3 regions of the Pseudoalteromonas sp. SWXJZ94C genome follow, and region 2 is predicted to be linked to each of the others. Evidence: predicted binding sites of a transcription regulator. Region 2 holds the regulator's gene; each other region holds the start of a gene.

What was found. The regulator MetJ, encoded in region 2, represses methionine synthesis genes. The targets are predictions, from matches to a motif close to TAGACGTCTAGACGTCTA.
Region 1: a site for MetJ is predicted at 2,046-2,063, ahead of I6F65_RS19575 (methylenetetrahydrofolate reductase). Genes of this name have one in related genera too.
Region 3: a site for MetJ is predicted at 1,733-1,750, ahead of metA (homoserine O-succinyltransferase). Genes of this name have one in related genera too.

Annotation. Positions count from the first base shown of each region.
Region 1 is NZ_JADYXF010000066.1:1,369-7,481, forward strand. Features, by position in the region: gene I6F65_RS19570 (pitrilysin family protein) at 1-1,847, opposite strand, end outside; gene I6F65_RS19575 (methylenetetrahydrofolate reductase) at 2,107-3,063, shown strand; gene I6F65_RS19580 (DUF2442 domain-containing protein) at 3,535-3,792, opposite strand; gene I6F65_RS19585 (histidine phosphatase family protein) at 3,818-4,477, opposite strand; gene I6F65_RS19590 (sensor domain-containing diguanylate cyclase) at 4,747-5,727, opposite strand; gene I6F65_RS19595 (DEAD/DEAH box helicase) at 5,787-6,113, opposite strand, start outside.
Region 2 is NZ_JADYXF010000037.1:25,425-31,537, forward strand. Features, by position in the region: gene I6F65_RS15595 (malic enzyme-like NAD(P)-binding protein) at 392-1,633, shown strand; gene metJ (met regulon transcriptional regulator MetJ) at 1,719-2,039, opposite strand; gene metB (cystathionine gamma-synthase) at 2,239-3,438, shown strand; gene metL (bifunctional aspartate kinase/homoserine dehydrogenase II) at 3,516-5,861, shown strand; gene I6F65_RS15615 (penicillin-binding protein 1A) at 5,932-6,113, opposite strand, start outside.
Region 3 is NZ_JADYXF010000004.1:105,083-111,195, forward strand. Features, by position in the region: gene I6F65_RS02735 (homocysteine S-methyltransferase family protein) at 1-730, opposite strand, end outside; gene metA (homoserine O-succinyltransferase) at 720-1,667, opposite strand; gene I6F65_RS02745 (porin family protein) at 1,883-2,536, opposite strand; gene ettA (energy-dependent translational throttle protein EttA) at 2,877-4,550, shown strand; gene I6F65_RS02755 (PilZ domain-containing protein) at 4,707-5,075, shown strand; gene I6F65_RS02760 (histone deacetylase) at 5,129-6,037, shown strand; gene I6F65_RS02765 (TlpA disulfide reductase family protein) at 6,100-6,113, shown strand, end outside.

The sequences.
Region 1 (6,113 bases), on a different contig from region 2:
AGCTCTTCATCGTTAGATGCTTTTAAGCCTGATTTAATACCGTCAATCATTTCTTTTTTAAGGCGTTTAAAGTCGTCATCTCTAAAACCTGGGTTTAGTAATTGATCGCTCACAAGTGCATACCACTGCGCCGCGTTATCTTTATGAATACGCCCTTGAAACGACAGCATTTCTTTATCTATTTGATAACCAAAACTACCCGCAAGCGGATAAAGTGCTTTTTGAATATCTTTATAGCTTGTCGCCTGCGAGCCACCTTTTGCAAGCATAGCCGCAGTTAACGCAGCAACGCCTTTTTTGCCTTGAGGGTCGGCAGCCGCACCGGTATTGAATAAAAAGTTAACATCAATTAATGGTGAACTATTGGTTTTATCAAGCACTTTAAATACAGGTGCCGCAGGTGCTTGCTCAAGCTTTGCAGTAAGTGCATTTAAATCAACTTCTTGCTCAAACCCTGGGGCTTTATCAAGTGCCGACATCGTTAATGTGGTACGGGCGTTATCGGTAAAGTATTTATTAGCAACGGCTTTAATATCTGCGCTGGTAATGTTATCTGATGATTTATAAAGCTGGTTTATAACCTCTGGATCGCGCTCAAAGTGCATGTAGCTGGCAAGGGTTGATGCAATCGCTTGCGACGAATCAAGACCATTAATAAAACTGTATTTAAGGTTTGATTTTAAATCACTCAGCTTTTGCTCATCAACAAGCTCAGTGCGTGCTTTTGCATAAGTGCGGTTAATAGCATCGCGTGCAGTGGCTAAATCGTCTGCGCTTTCTACTTTAACAAATACGTGTAATAAACCCGGATCTTTAGTCTCTGGGTTATAGGTAAACATTTGGCTGGCAATTTGTTTGTCGACCACTAGCTCTTGGTATAAATCTGAATTGTTTGAAAAATAAAGTTGTGATATTAAATCAAGTGCCGCTCTGTCTTTTTTGGCAGGCTTCCACGCAGCGCCTTTGTAGGATACAAGTAACCAATGCCCTGGTAGCGCTTCATCTTGCTGGTGCAAATATTTTGGTTCTTGTTGAACAGGCTCTGCCTTAATGTCAGCAACGTAGTTACCTTTTTTCCAGCTGCCCCAATGCTTTTTAACCATTGCCATTGTTTCTTCTGGCTCTACATCGCCCACAATTACCAGCGATACATACTCAGGCTTATAAAATTTAGCAAAAAACTCTTTACCGTACGCCATTTGATCAGGCATCGCTTCTATGTCTTTAAAAAAGCCCATAGTGGTGTGTTTATACGTGTGCTTATCAAACGCTTCTTCGCGTACAGCGCTTAATAATTTACGAACTGGGCTCGCGTTGTTTTTTAAGTACTCACCTTTTACCGTTTGTGCTTCGGTTCTAAATTGCTCTTCGGTGTAGGTTAAGTTTTGAAAAATATCAGCTTCAAGCTCAAGTACTTTATCAAGATGCTGCTTTGAAAAATTTAAATGGTAGTTGGTGTAATCGTTTGTTGTGTACGCGCGGTTATCAACACCTGAATTTTTTAATATGTCTGAATACACATCTTCAGGATATTTTTGTGAGCCTTTAAACATCATGTGTTCAAAAAAGTGAGCAAAACCTGTTTTGCCCTCTTCAACTTCGTTACGCGATCCAACCGATACCGGAATTTGCAGCGACACGACATCGGGGTAATCGGTTTTAACAACCATTACGCGTAAGCCGTTTTCTAGTTCTTCAATTAAGTAATCTTGTGAAAAAACACGATCATCAGCTTTATTTACTTGTTCTTGTTGTGCTGTTGTTTGCGTGCTTTGGTTTTGTTGCATGGCGCAACCTGTTAACGCCAGCGATACCGCTAAGCTGGTTGCTAATAATTTAAATTTCATTGTTGTCCCTTTTTAAATTGAGCAAATTTGTTGTCAGATGTATTACTAACTCACCCTCGATTATGCCCCAAAGCCAATAAATATAAGAGCCCAAAGGGAATTTATTATGTAAACAACTGTGTCAATTATAAATTATAGGAACAAGCAATATGAATAAACATCATGTTAGTTGAAAAACTTTCATTAAATAAATCTATCTAGACGTCTAAATGGCTGCTATATTAAATCCATCAAAACAAACTTAGCTGGAATGAGGATTATGGCTTTATCACTAAAAGAGAAGATAGTGGACACCAACCAAGGTGTTTATCTTATTGGTACTACCCCGCCTAAAATTGGCACCGATAAAGCGCAATTAAAAACCATTGCAGAAAAGCTATTAGGTCGCTTACACGAAATTGAATACGACGGCGTGATAATTTACGACATTCAAGACGAAAGCAGCCGAACTAATCAAGACCGTCCATTTGCGTTTAAACAAACCGTTGATCCGCGTGAATACAGCCATTTACTTCGTAATTTATCTGCACAAGATGTGATTACTTATAAAAGTGTGGCGCAGCGTGGCGTAGGCGAATTTAAAGATTGGCTAAGTGAAACTAAAAACGACTACGATTTACAAAATGTTGTTTTAGTAGGTAGCCCGTCATCGGTAGGCGATATCAAGTTAAGCCTGCCTGACGCATATAAAGCATTGGCTGAGCAATCAGATGATTTCTTTTTAGGTGGCGTTACTATTGCTGAGCGCCATTCAAGTAAACGAAATGAGCACGAACGATTAATAGAAAAAACAGCACAAGGTTGTCAGTTTTTTATATCGCAAGCTGTTTACGACGCACAAGCGACTATAGAGCTAATTACTAGCTACGCACGTACATGTAAAGCACAGGGTATTACACCTCAACGTATTATATTAACGTTTACACCGTGCGGCGGCGAAAAAACCTTAGACTTTATGCAATGGTTGGGTATCTCAGTGCCAGAGGCAACTAAATGGCGCATGCTTGATGCAGACAATACATTAAGCGAATCAGTACGTATTTGCCGCGAAAACCTCGACTTAATACTTAAAAGCTGTGCGCATTTAGATGTACCGCTGGGCCTAAATATTGAAAGCTTAACAAACCGTAAAGAAGAAATTGACGCGTCAATTAACTTATATCGTTTATTAAAAGCCATTATGGAATTAAACCTTGCGGAAAAGCTAATAGCTTAAAGGCTAGGTAAGAGCTAATTAACACCCTTCTTGGCAAGCCTCATGGCTTGCTTTTTTATGTCCATTCTTTGAAAAATAAATTAATAAATACAAGTAAAAATATTCAGCTTAAGCTATTTATTGAAGGTGTTTTTGGTTATTACTCTCAAGCCTTTTTAAGGCAAACCCCATAGAGGAGCACATAACACCAAAAATTATTCCCTCATTAGATATAAATCTAAAGTGAGGAAAAGCATCAAATAAGCTTATTATGACTAGAGATACAATAAAGCCGATACCTGAATACATAAACCAAACTCTTGTAGTTAAGTTTATAAAAAAATTTCCCTTTCTATGTTGAACTTTACATAGATAAATTTGATAAGAGGTAGCTTTTCTTACGTTTTATCTACATAAAGTAAATAATTAGACTTCTCAATATTTTGAATTTAATCTGCTATTCAACTGAATATAAAGATAATAAATAATAAGCTACTTACTCTTAACAAGCCTATTACTGTACAAGTCTGCTACTGGAAAAATCATTTTATAATCGTCCCAATTTAAATTCCCATCTACAATTTTATAATTGAGAAAATGCCTTCTCTGTTTATAAATATCATAATCTGGGTGCCCAACAGAGAAAATAAATGGATGAAAATCAACCAAATATTTATGCCCATCACTAAAATATATCTCTAAAATATGATCAGCTATGGGTTTTGAATTAATTATCGATAATTCCAGCATTAAGCTCCTTTTTACATTTTAGCTTTCATAAATCAGATTCAAGTACACTATCAATGCCTTCTCGCATATCAATTGATAAATGATATCGTTCTGATTCTTCATCGAGCTCAAGCACAACAAACCCACAATTAAAAAACTTTTCAGCTTCTTCATATTGCTCATACGACCAATGAAAATAGCGCATTAAAAAGACTAAAGCTGTAATACCATGTGTACTAATAACAAGACTATCGGTCCAATTATCTTGAGAAAAATCGCGATACAGCGTTTCTAAAAACGTAGAAATTCGATCATATACATCTGCACCTGATTCACCATTTTCTATACGATAAAAAAAGTAACTATGCCTTTTGCGATCTTCATATTTAAGGCGAGCCTCATCTTGCGTATAAAAATTCCCCCAATCTTGTTCACGTAATCTAGGATCTTCTTTATATTTAATATTACTTTTTAGCTCAGAGGTGATTAGCTCAGTTGTTTGCCTTGCTCTGTTATAAGGTGAGGACCACACAGTTACATTTTTATTTGCTAGCAGTTCGTTTAGTTTTACACCCGTTTTTATACATTGCTCTTTACCTGATTCAGTTAAATTAACTAAATGATCAGGAGTATGCTCATACATCCCTTTATCTATGTTTGCTTGAGATTGCCCATGACGAATAATAATAATCTGCTTAGGCTTCATTACGCCCTCCATGCTCTATAATAAATATCTAAATAAGCTCTTGATGAATGATTAAAACATAAAAAAGAACTTATTATTTTAAGGTTATTTCAGAAGAATTTAACCACTGGGCACATAATATTCAATCCCTAATTGATGTAGTTACATTAATTAATAAGTTAAAAGGAAACAGTGATAAATACAATTTTTCATAATACCTTTTTTGCTAATTAAAAATGAATTGAGTAAAATCAACTCAAACTACGTAATTAAATTTTAAACTATTCTTATTACTGCGCTTTTTTAGCAAGCTTGTACGCTTGTTTATTTTTATACATTGCATGGTCTGCATCATTTAATAGCGCTTCAAAGGGCTGCTTTTGTTTATCAGTAAAACTGTAACCAATACTGAGCGATAAATCGCACACATTCTCTTTAAGTAAAGCTTTTGAGTACTCAGAGGATATTTTATCCATGATATAGTTAATTTTACTCTTATCGCTTACTTGCATCACCGTAACAAACTCATCGCCACCTAATCGCCCTACTATATCGGCATTTCTTAAGTGAATTTTTAGGGTATCTGCCAATATAATTAAGGCTTTGTCGCCAACTTCATGCCCACAGGTATCGTTTAATTTTTTAAAGTCGTTTATATCAATAAACATACAACACACATCAAACCCTAAACGCTGCGCTAAGTTAAGCTTTTGCTGAGCAAGTAAACTCAGTGCTCGACGATTATAAATATTCGTTAATGAGTCTAACATGGCTATTTCGCGCATTTGCTCATAACTATAAACAAGCGCTAGATCGTCTTCAATTAAATCGCGTAGTTGTTCTATGAGTTCAAAATATTCATTGGTATAGCTTGTTTTTTTAGTATCTTTTAAGCATAAAGTGCCAAACATTTCGCCTTCTGGCCAATGAATTGGTAAACCTGAGTAGGATTCGATGCCCTCATCAATCACTTCTGGCAAGGTATTCCATAAATCGTTTTTACTTGCATCATTAACGTATAAAGTATTATTAGTTTCAGCTACATGGCGACAAAAAAGAGGTGTTTGAGGAGGGAGTATTGGATTAGTTTCAAAATTAGAGTTTCCTTCGTTGCTTTTAATGACAACGCGATAGCCTTTACTTGTTACCTGAACTATATAACCCGACGGGGCTGAAAAAAGCCCCGTAATAAGGTCTATGGTTTTTTGCCATTTATGCAGTGATATTTGGCCATCCACACCAGAGAATGCCCATTGATCAATTTCAAACATTAACTTTACCTCGGCTATATATTAGCTTCAGTATAGGCAAGAAAACATATCAAAAGCTATTATTTACGGCGTCTACTTGGTTCTCTTTTTCCGGTAATACGCTTTTTATCGCGATCTTTTCGCGACTTATTCGTGTTTTTACGGTTATCTTTTGGCTTTTTATTAGGATCGGGCTCGTAGCCTTCTAACCATTGCGGTGTTAAGCGCGTATCGAGTAGTACTTCTATTTCTTCAAGCAACCATTGCTCATCAATACTAACCAGCGACATAGCAAGCCCTTGCTCGCCTGCACGCCCTGTACGCCCAATACGGTGTACGTAATCTTCTGCTATGTATGGCAGTTCAAAGTTAATTACATATCTAAGTGTTGAAATATCTAAACCACG
Region 2 (6,113 bases):
TGCATAAACCTCTGCAGACAAACTGCATAATTGTCTCTATATTTTTAATTATCTAATTTTAACTACGTTGTTAAATGCAGCTAACATGAAGATAAATGTTTTAAAAGTAACGATTTAAGTCATTTAATATGGTTTATATTAAAGTCTCAACTGCGCGCTACATCAAAAATCACAACACGCTAAAAGTGCTTTTAAAACTATATTTTAGATGAATTTTTGCTCATGAAATGTTGCTGTGTTTTAGCTGTTTTTTAAAAAAACCTCTTAAAATCAATGCATCTAGCAGATAACAGGATAGATCTGATATTACTTGGAATTTAAAAATAATAAGGGTATCGTAACCCAGACAACACCTCTCACTTTAACTTAAATTGCAGGATACAATCGCGTTATGTCAGACTTTCGTGAACAAGCACTACATTATCATTCTCATCCCGTTCCAGGCAAAATCAGCATTGAGCTAACTAAGCCAGCTGAAACGGTTCAAGACTTAGCGTTAGCATATAGTCCAGGGGTTGCCGAACCTGTGCGTGAAATTGCCGCTGATCCTGCAAATGCTTACAAATATACCGGTAAAGGCAATATGGTTGCGGTAATTACCAATGGCACTGCCATTTTAGGGTTAGGTAATTTAGGTCCTCTTGCATCTAAGCCGGTAATGGAAGGTAAAGCTTTATTATTTAAACGTTTTGCGGGTCTAGATTCAATCGATATTGAAGTTAAGCACAAAACAACAGAAGATTTTATTAACACGGTTGCTAATATTGCCGACACATTCGGTGGTATTAACCTTGAAGATATTAAGGCGCCAGAGTGTTTTGAAATTGAAAAAGCACTCATTGAGCGCTGTAGTATTCCTGTTTTTCATGATGATCAACATGGCACTGCAATCGTTACCGCTGCGGGTATGTTAAATGCACTCGAAGTACAAGAAAAATCAATCGAAGATGCTACTATTGTATGCTTAGGTGCTGGTGCTGCGGCCGTTGCATGTATGGAGCTATTAATAAAGTGTGGCGCACTGCGTGAACACATTTACATGCTGGACCGCAAAGGAGTTATCCATACTCGCCGTGAAGATCTAAATGAGTATAAAAAATTATTTGCTAATAATACAGATAAACGCACATTACAAGATGTAATTGCAGATGCAGATGTATTCGTTGGTGTATCAGGTCCTAATTTATTAGGAGCTGAAGATTTAAAGCTTATGGCAGATAAGCCGGTTGTGTTTGCGTGCTCAAACCCTGATCCTGAAATTGATCCTGCACTTGCACACAGCGCACGCAATGATTTAATTATGGCGACAGGGCGTTCTGATTATCCAAATCAGGTTAATAATGTTTTGTGTTTCCCGTTTATTTTTCGTGGTGCGCTTGATGTACGCGCAAGTGCTATTAACGATGAAATGAAAATAGCAGCAGTAGAAGCTATTCGCAGCATTGCAAAAGAGCCTGTACCTGTTGAAGTGCTAAAAGCCGCTGGTGTAGATAAGCTAGAATTTGGTGCGCAGTATATTATTCCAAAACCAATGGACCCACGTTTATTACCACGCATAGCAAGAGCGGTTGCTCTTGCTGCTGTTGAATCTGGTGTAGCGCAAATTGAGTTGCCAGAAAACTATATGCAGTAAACCTATACAGTAGCGTTACACAGTAAAATTTAGTCATAAAAAAACCTCAGTAATTACTGAGGTTTTTTTGTTTTACTTTATCTATTTATTCGTCATCTAAAACAGGGACTTCTAACCCCATTTCTTGCATTATTTTTTTCACTTCTTCTGGTACTTTTTCTGCGTTATCTTTACGTAGGTCGTCGTCATTAGGTAACGGTTGACCTGTAAATGCATGTAAAAACGCTTCACATAATAACTCACTGTTTGTTGCATGACGCAGGTTATTAATTTGACGGCGAGTACGTTCGTCAGTTAATACCTTTAATACATTTAGTGGGATCGAAACGGTAATTTTCTTAACTTGTTCTGATTTTTTACCGTGTTCTGCGTATGGGTGAATATACTCACCATTCCATTTAGCCATAAGATGTATCGTTGCCTCAGATTATTAATTGCTCACACGGCATAAAAAGCGTGTGAATATGCGTGAAATTCTATCGATTTAAAAAAGATAGTCAAATACTTGTTGTTTAGCCATCTAGAGGTTTAAATGTTTTGACTTCTTAAATTGAATAAATTACTCTTTTAGACGTCTAAACATCCAAATTAATTAGGTGACGAATATGAGCGAAAAAAACAAAGCAACCATTGCAGTTCGTAGCGGTGTAGAAGCCGATAAACATCATGGAGCAGTGGTAGCACCAATTTATTTATCGACTACTTATTCGTTTGCCGACTTCGATACTAAGCGTGCATATGACTACGGTCGCAGTGGTAATCCTAATCGCGATATTTTAGCTGAGACGCTTGCAGAGCTCGAAGGTGGAGTGCGCGGCATAATTACAGCCACAGGTATGGCGGCTGTGCATTTAGCAACTCAGCTGCTTAATCACGATGATACATTAGTGATCCCACACGACTGCTACGGTGGAAGCTACCGTTTATTTACTTCGTTACAAAAACGTGGCTTGCTAAAGCTTGAAGTTTTAGATTTAACAAAGCCAGAAAGTCTTCAAAAAATATTAGCAATTAAACCAAAACTAATTTGGATCGAAACACCAAGTAATCCAGTGCTACGTTTAACTGACATAAAAGCAGTAACCGATATTGCAAAGCAATGCGGGGCATTAGTGGCTGCCGATAACACGTTCTTGTCGCCAGCCCTGCAAAACCCAATTAAGTTTGGTGTAGATATTGTGGTGCATTCAACCACTAAATATATTAATGGACATTCCGATGTTGTGGGCGGCGCTGTTATTACTGCAACACAAGAGCTTGGTGATGAGCTTGCTTGGTGGGCTAATAATATAGGTATTACAGGTGCTCCATTTGATAGTTATTTAACACTGCGTGGTTTACGTACTTTGAACGTGCGCCTAAGGCAGCACCAAGAAAATGCATTAGCAATCGCTAAATATCTTGAAAACTCTGAATTTGTTAGCCAAGTTTATTATCCTGGCCTTGAGTCGCATCCTCAACATGCACTCGCTAAAGCACAACAACTTGGCTTTGGTGGCATGGTTAGTTTTGATATTAAAGGCGACATAAACGATGCCGCAGCATTTTTAACAAGCTTACATGATTTTAGTTTGGCTGAATCACTTGGCGGGGTAGAGAGCTTAATTTGTCACCCTGCGACAATGACTCATGCAGCAATGGAGGAAAAAGCACGTTTAGAGGCGGGTGTTGGTGATACGTTGATTCGAATTTCGGTTGGTATTGAAGATATACAAGATTTACTCGCTGATCTGGAGCGTGTGTTTAGCCTTGTTAAACCAGGTCAACAGCTTAATGCCAATCGACTAGGTAAAGGTGCTGGGTAGTCTAACGGTAACGTTAAGCAAAGTGCTGCTCATCCTGCACTTTGGTAATTAGCACCCATAAAATGGATTGGTAGAATATGGTTAATTGCGTACATAAATTTGGTGGTTCGAGTTTGAGTTCGACCGAGCGCTATCAAAGCGTTGCAAAGATTATTTTAGCTCATACTCAACCTAGTGATTGTGTGGTGGTATCTGCATCAGGTAAAACAACTGATACTCTAGTAACGCTATGGCAAAGTTATCAGCAACAAGATATGCAAGTTGTGGCTGATATATTATTACAGCTAAGTAATCACCAAAGTGATTTGATTGAGCAATTGTTACAAGCGGATCTTAAACGCAGTGCACTTAAAACATTAAATGAAGAATTAAGTTTAATTACAGAATTAGCTAAAAATAAGCAATTGCAAGAAGCTGTGTTACTCGCTCATGGTGAATTATGGTCGGCGCGTTTATTAGCAACTTATTTACAGCAACTAAATATTGATGCCTGCGCGCAAGATGCTAGAGAGTTATTTTCTTTAAATAATGGGCAACTATTACATACACAAAATGTTAAGCAATGCAGCGACTTAATCGATCATAGTAAAATTAACGTAGTAACAGGATTTATTGCTAAAAATACTAATGGCGATACTGTAACGTTGGGCCGTAATGGCAGCGATTATAGCGCGACCTTATTAGCAAGTTACTGTAATGCAAAGCAAGTATGCATTTGGACTGACACTCAAGGCGTGTTTAGCGCCGATCCTCGTAAAGTTAGTAAAGCGATTAAATACGCTAAAATATGCCGAGGGCAGGCTAATTTATTAGCCAGATTGGGTAACCCTGTACTTCACGCAAAAACGTTATCTCCACTTAAAAATACAGATATAAAACTGGCTGTTCGCAGTAGTTTTGACGTGCAAGCAGGTCAAACAGATATTGTAAAAGAGGGTAGTGTTAAACAAAAGCGCTTTATAACAACGTTACATAATGTGGACTTATTAACGATTGATGAGCTTAGTGAAGGAGAGGTTGCAGATATCAGCCAGCTTATTCAGCATAGCCTTCATCATTTCAATCAAAGTGGGGAAACTTATTTAATCGTACCTGCTGCTGCAACAAATCAGATTGTAAGTTATTTTTCAGGCAGAGCTAATATTAGTGAGTCGAATTTAAATGGTTGTGCGGTTATTGCATCAGAGCAAGATATTAATGCGTTGAACTTACAAGCTCTCGATGTATTAAATCAACAAAGCATTAAGCCTAGGTTTGTTCATCAAGGGTGCGGCTATGCACTGTTGCTGACTGATCAACTTATTGATAGTGATGTACTGAGTATATTGCACGACCAACTGATAAATAAAGGTCAAGAAATAGCATTAATAGTGGCAGGGCTTGGCAATGTAGGTAAGGTTTTTATTGATCAGTTGTCTTCGCAAATTAAACGCTTGCCAAATGATTATAGTATTAAACTGGTAAGTTTAGTTCGCTCAACACAAATGCTATTTAATGCCAGTGGTATTAATACCCAGCAGTGGGATACGCAATGGCAGCATGAAGCATGCAAATATAATAAGTCTGATTTATTACATGTGATTAGTGAGCTCGATTATGAGCATAAAGTTGTTATAGATATAACTGCTAGTGAACAATTTAGTTTGTTATACACAGACTTTGTTGAGCGTGATTGTCATTTAATTAGTGCTAATAAATATGCCGGTACAGCACCTACTACATGGTATGAGTTGTTACGTAGTCGTATAACAGATAAAAATTTGCATTGGCGTTACAACACAAGTGTAGGTGCTGGTTTACCTATTAATTTTGCGTTAGCAGATTTACAAAATAGTGGCGATAAAATAACGCGAATCGAAGGTGTTTTTTCGGGTACTTTGTCGTGGCTATTCAGTAAATATGATGGATCAAAAGCATTTTCTGATTTGGTAATTGAAGCGCAAAACATGGGATTTACAGAACCCGATCCGCGAGAAGACCTGTCAGGTCGAGACATGCAACGTAAGTTACTTATCTTAGCGCGAGAGCTAGGTCTTAAGTTAGACCTTAATGATATAGAGCTATCTGCACTTATGCCTGACAAATTGGCTAAAGGTAGCTGGAAGGATTTTATTGATCAAAAAGATGAGTTAGATTCTTTTATACAAGTACACGCGAGTAAAGCACAATCACAGCATTCAGTGCTTCGTTACACTGGCTTACTAGAAATAGAGCAAGGAAAAGTAACTGCAAAAGTGGGAATAGCTTACGTGGCTGAAGGTCATGCTTTAGCTAACTTAACGCCAGGGGATAATATTTTTGTGATTAATAGTAAATGGTACCGCGATAACGCACTCGTTATTCAAGGACCAGGCGCAGGAAAAGAAGTAACTGCAGCGGGTATTCATTCGGACTTATATTGGCTTGTTCAAAACTTAAAGTAAGCTTTATATAAAGCCTATACAAATAAAAACGGCAGCCTAAATTGGCTGCCGTTTTTGTTTAAAAAACTATTTAGAATAGCTCTTCTTCTGTTTTTGTATTTTCCTCAAAAACATCAGTAGGCTGCGACATAACGTATTTAGTCGGTGCAGTGCCTTTTTCAAAGTATTCAAAACGGCTAGTATAGTCGTTTTTATGGCTTAGCAGACCTGTTGCTAAATCAATCCTGATAGATACAAGTCCTTCTGGCGGTT
Region 3 (6,113 bases), on a different contig from region 2:
TATGGCGAATAGAATTATAAAATGCTTCGGTTGTTTGCCCCGAAAGCGTACGACCAGAGGCGTCGGTAATAGTACCCGAAATCATAACTGGTAATTTACGTCCTGCTTGCTCAAAGGCTTCTTCTACGCCAAACGAGGCGGCTTTTGCGTTAAGGGTATCGAATATAGTTTCGATTAGTATTAAATCGGCGCCGCCTTCCATTAATGCAAGTGTTGATTCAATATACGCAGTAACCAGCTTGTCAAAGGTGACATTTCGGTAACCCGGATCGTTTACGTCTGGCGAAATTGAACACGTTTTAGATGTCGGCCCTAAAACACCGGCTACATAACGTGGTTTTTCTGGCGTTTTAGCCGTAAATTCATCACAAATGGCGCGTGCTAATTTAGCCGACTCTAGGTTTATTTCACGACTTAGGCTTGCCATGTCGTAATCTTCCATCGAAATAGTGGTCGAGTTAAACGTATTGGTTTCGATAATATCGGCGCCCGCTGATAAAAAACCACGATGAATATCAGTGATTAAATTAGGCTTGGTTAGGCTTAATAAATCGTTATTACCTTTAATTAATACATGCCAGTCTTTAAAACGCTCTCCGCGATAGTCTTCTTCTTCTAGCTTATGATCTTGGATCATGGTGCCCATAGCGCCATCTAAAATTAAAATGCGTTCTTTTAATGCGGCGCTTATTTCGGCTTGCTTATTATTTGTAGGAGCGTTATTCGGCATAGTTGTTAGTCCTCACGTCTTGGCTAACTAAATTAATATCATACGGTGTGGTTTGGTACACGTAGTAATTTAACCAGTTCGAAAAAAGTAAAAAAGCATGGCTTTGCCACGTTTTTGAAGGTTGTTTGGTTGCATCGTCATCCGGAAAATAATTTTCGGGTTTTGGTGCATTAGGGCTTTTTTTACAATCGCGGTCGTATTCTGCTTTTAGCGAGTCGGCGTCGTACTCTGGGTGGCCGGTTATAAACACTTGGCTACCCGATTTATTTTTAAGTAAGTAAGCCCCTACTCGCTCAGAACCAGCCAGTACAACTAGCTCATCGCAGGCGTTTATTTTATTTATATCAATGTGGCCATAACGTGAGTGCGGTACTAAAAAGGTGTCGTCGAATCCGCGAGTCAGTGCGCCGTGATCAAAGTAACATTGGTGGGTAAATACACCACACAGTTTGTCGTCTTTTAAATCACGCTTTAAATTGTAACGGTGATATAGCGCTGCATGTGCTGCCCAGCACGAAAATAACGTAGAGGTAACATGTTGCTCAGCCCAATCAATAATGACCTTTAGCTCATCCCAATACGCTACATCGTCGTATTCTAAATGGGCAAGTGGCGCACCGGTTACAATTAACGCATCGTAATTGTTGTCTTTAACCTCAGAAAAATAACGATAAAAGGTATCAAGGTGCTCTTCTGAATTACTGCTACTGCGGTGAGTGTCGAGGCGCAGTAGTTCTACATTTACTTGCAAAGGCGAGTTGGCAAGCAAACGAATAAACTGAACTTCGGTTTCTACTTTATTAGGCATTAAGTTTAAAATAGCCAAACGCATTGGGCGTATTTCTTGCGTTTTTGCACGTGTTTTTGGCATTACAAATACGTTTTCTTGACGTAAACGTGCAATAGCCGGTAACTCGTCTTTTACTGTAATTGGCATATTTTTACTCCTGCTCATAAAAACCGAAAGTTAATTATGAACTGAAAGTAAAAAATATCAACCTCTAGATGTATAGATGTCTAAATGAAATTTATTCATTCTATTAAATTAGGATTTACCGAGATGATGTGTATGAGGAAAAACACCTTTATTATAAAACAACCAGCTTTAATATTTTGAAGTAGCGCTACTAAAAACGAGTAGCGCATATGCAGTTAAAAACGGTAAATCACAGATAAATTAAGTGCGTAAATATCGCCTTGATCTGCATCAAAATATTGATACTCTGCACTTACTTGCCATTGTTGACTTAACATATAGTCAACTCCAGTTCCGTAAGTTACGCCGCCTTCATCATAGTTTTGCTCAGTTATAAGCGAAGTTTTTGTATCTGTACCAATTATTGATTCTGCCAGGTTTCTTAAGTCGCCTTCATTATAACTTAATTTATTTCTGCCATAGCCCCCAAATAAAAACACATCAGCTCGAGATGAAATTGGGTAATTAGCTTTTACAAATATACTTGTTTGCAAATCAAGGCTTGAATCAATTTGGCTCTGAATGGGTTCTGAGGTGAGCGAGCCGTCTTGTGGGTTTTGAGTAAAAACAACTCCATTTAAAGGTGCTAATTCATCATTTAATCCAAACCCTACACGCCCTTCTAATGCAAAGTATTGCGAAAACTGATAACCAAACCGTCCGTAAAGCGTTGTAAATTGTAAGCTATCACTTTCATGAACATCAATCTGTGTTGAGCCCATACCTACTCCATGGTAATAGCCGCTTACACGGAGCATGTCTGCGTGGCTCGAAAATGAATATAAACCTAAAAGTAACGCGCTTAATTTTATAACTGTTGTTGTTTTCATGTTCATTCCTTAAACGTAATTAATACTAGATGACTACTTATGATTTAAAACAAGTTTTAGACTAACTCTTAAAATTTGTTTCTTTTTTGTAACCTGTAAACATCTTGTCTCTTTTTTACTCAAATTGAAATATCTTCGAACAATATAAAACAATGCATTACATTATCTTACACATTACGGACTTTGTAATAACCGCATTTTAATGAGCTTTTAATAAGCTATAAACGCATCCATTACCAACACAAGTGTATAGTTCTATACAGCATTCGTTGACTGTTTCACCCGTCAGCCACTACAATACAACATTGAAATTTTTATTATTATTTGAAGGCTTTCCTCCATGGTTTTACCTGATAAATTTATATTCTCGATGAGTCGAGTATCTAAGGTTGTGCCACCTAAGCGCACTATCTTAAAAGATATTTCGTTACACTTTTTTCCTGGCGCTAAAATTGGTGTGCTTGGTTTAAACGGTTCTGGTAAATCTACGTTACTACGTATTATGGCCGGTGTTGACCAAGATTTTGAAGGTGATGCACATCCTCAGCCTGGTACAAAAATTGGTTATTTACCGCAAGAGCCTGTTTTAGACGAAAGCAAAACAGTTCGTGAAATTGTTGAAGAAGCTGTTGGCGAAGTTAAACACGCACTTAAACGTCTTGACGAAGTGTATAACGAATACGCCATGGAAGACGCTGACTTTGACGCACTTGCAAAAGAGCAAGGCGAGCTTGAAGCTGTTATTCAGGCGCACGATGGTCACAACATTGATAACGTTTTAGAGCGTGCTGCTGATGCACTTCGTTTACCAGAATGGGATGCTAAAATTGAGCACCTTTCAGGTGGTGAGCGTCGTCGTGTTGCTATATGTCGATTATTGCTTGAAAAACCAGACATGCTTATTCTCGATGAACCAACTAACCACTTGGATGCTGAGTCGGTTGCATGGCTTGAGCGCTTCTTACACGATTACGAAGGCACTGTTGTGGCGGTAACGCATGACCGTTACTTCCTTGATAATGTAGCTGGTTGGATATTAGAGCTCGACCGTGGTGAAGGTATTCCATGGGAAGGTAACTACTCTTCTTGGCTTGAACAAAAAGATGCGCGCTTACAGCAAGAACAAAAATCTGAAAAGGCACGTCAAAAATCAATTGCGCAAGAACTTGAATGGGTTCGTTCAAACCCTAAAGGTCGTCAAGCTAAGTCAAAAGCACGTATGGCTCAGTTTACTGAAATGCAGCAGTCTGATTACCAAAAACGTAACGAAACTAACGAGATGTTTATTCCACCAGGTCCGCGTTTAGGCGACCAAGTACTTGAAGTAACTAATCTTCGTAAGAGTTTTGGCGATCGCGTTTTAATTGACGATTTAAGTTTTAGCATGCCAAAAGGTGCCATTGTGGGCATTATTGGTGCGAATGGCGCGGGTAAATCAACGCTGTTTAAAATGATCAGTGGTGAGCAAAAGCAAGACAGCGGTAGCATTACTATTGGCGAAAGCGTACACATTGCTACCGTTGATCAGTTCCGCGACGGTATGGACGAAAGCAAAACTGTTTTCCAAGAAATATCAGACGGTCAAGACGTACTGAAAATTGGTAACTTTGAGTTCCAAAGCCGTGCGTATGTAAGTCGCTTTAACTTTAAAGGTAACGATCAGCAAAAGTTTGTTAAAGACCTATCAGGTGGTGAGCGTAACCGTTTACACCTTGCTAAGTTATTAAAAGCTGGCGGTAATGTGTTACTACTCGATGAGCCAACCAATGACTTGGACGTTGAAACACTACGCGCACTAGAAAACGCTATTTTAGAGTTCCCTGGTTGTGTAATGTGTATCTCGCATGACCGTTGGTTCCTTGACCGTATTGCTACGCACATTTTAGATTACCGCGACGAAGGTCAAATTAACTTTTTTGATGGTAACTATACTGAATACGAAGAGTGGCTTAAAAAGACACTTGGTGCAGCAGCAACTGAACCTAAACGTATTAAGTACAAAAAAATTGGTTAATATTTACCGTAATTAATTTATTACAGTAATACTAAGCCCTGCATTTATGCGGGGCTTTTTTATGCCACCAGCATTACAGGAGCATATCCTGCTAGCATGTAGAGAATTACCCGCTATGCTTAATTTATTATAAAAACAGTAAGGCTAAATTAGGTTATGCAAAATCGTCGTCAGTTTTCTCGTGTTTTATTTTCAACCGATGCACAAGTAATTTTTAATGATCACCAATACCCATGTAAATTACTTGATGTATCTTTGCATGGCGCATTAATCACTAAATGCGATGCTTTTATAAGTAACACTAATTCTAATGCAATACTGCGTTTTATACTTCCTCAAAGCGAAATAGAAATAAAAATGGAGGTTGTGGTGTGCCATATAGAAGCCGATCATATTGGTTTAAAATGCCACCATATTGATATAGACAGCATTACTTATTTAAAGCGTTTAATAGAGCTAAACTTAGCTGATGACGAACTATTACATCGCGAACTCGCTATGTTGATTCACGACACACAAGAATAGACTCATTTGGATTAGTTGATTACCATGGTGCAAACTTTTCAACTTGTGTAAACATGACTTTAAATCCACATTTACCTTTGGTGTATCACCCTAACTACTCGTTTAATTTCGATCCAAAGCATCGTTTTGCAATGAGTAAGTTTGCACATTTATATCAGCATGTAGCAGAGCTGGGCTTGATTGGCGATAACCTGGTTGAGCCAATATTAGGCACGCCAGAGCCACTTGAGCTAATACACTGCGAAAATTACATACACGATTTGTGGAATAACCGCTTAGATGAAAAAGCAATGCGCCGCATTGGTTTACCTTGGTCAAAAGAGCTTATGGCACGTACCTTTACAGCTCCTCAAGGTACGTTACAAACAGCTCGTTTAGCACTTAAACATGGTATAGCGTGCCACTTAGCCGGTGGTACACACCATGCGCATACCGATTTTGGCTCAGGCTACTGCATGGTTAACGATTTAGCCTTTACCACGCAAACTTTAATTGAATCGGGTGAAGTAACTAACGTACTTATTTTTGATTTAGACGTGCACCAAGGTGATGGCACAGCCGCAATGTTAGAGCATCAAGCATACGCTTATACTTGTTCTATTCATTGTGAAAAAAACTTCCCTTTTAGAAAATCCGCTAGCGATTTAGATATTGGCTTAGCCGATAACATGAAAGACGACGAATACCTTGCCATAGTTGACGACACCTTGAGTTATTTACTTAAAGAGCTAAACCCAAGCTTGGTACTTTACGATGCTGGCGTTGATATTTGGCAAGGCGATGGCTTGGGTAAATTAGATATTAGCTGGGATGGCATAGTTAAGCGCGACCATTTAGTGCTAAAACGCTGCCTTGAACACAACACACCCGTTGCTACAGTAATAGGTGGAGGATACGATAAAGACCATCTTCGGCTCGCTAAACGCCACGCTATTGTTGTTGAGCAAGCCGCTCGCTTTTAGTTTGAAATAAAAATGTTAAATTCTCGTTCTTATTTAATATGTAAAATAAGAACGAACATATTATGAAGCAACTATT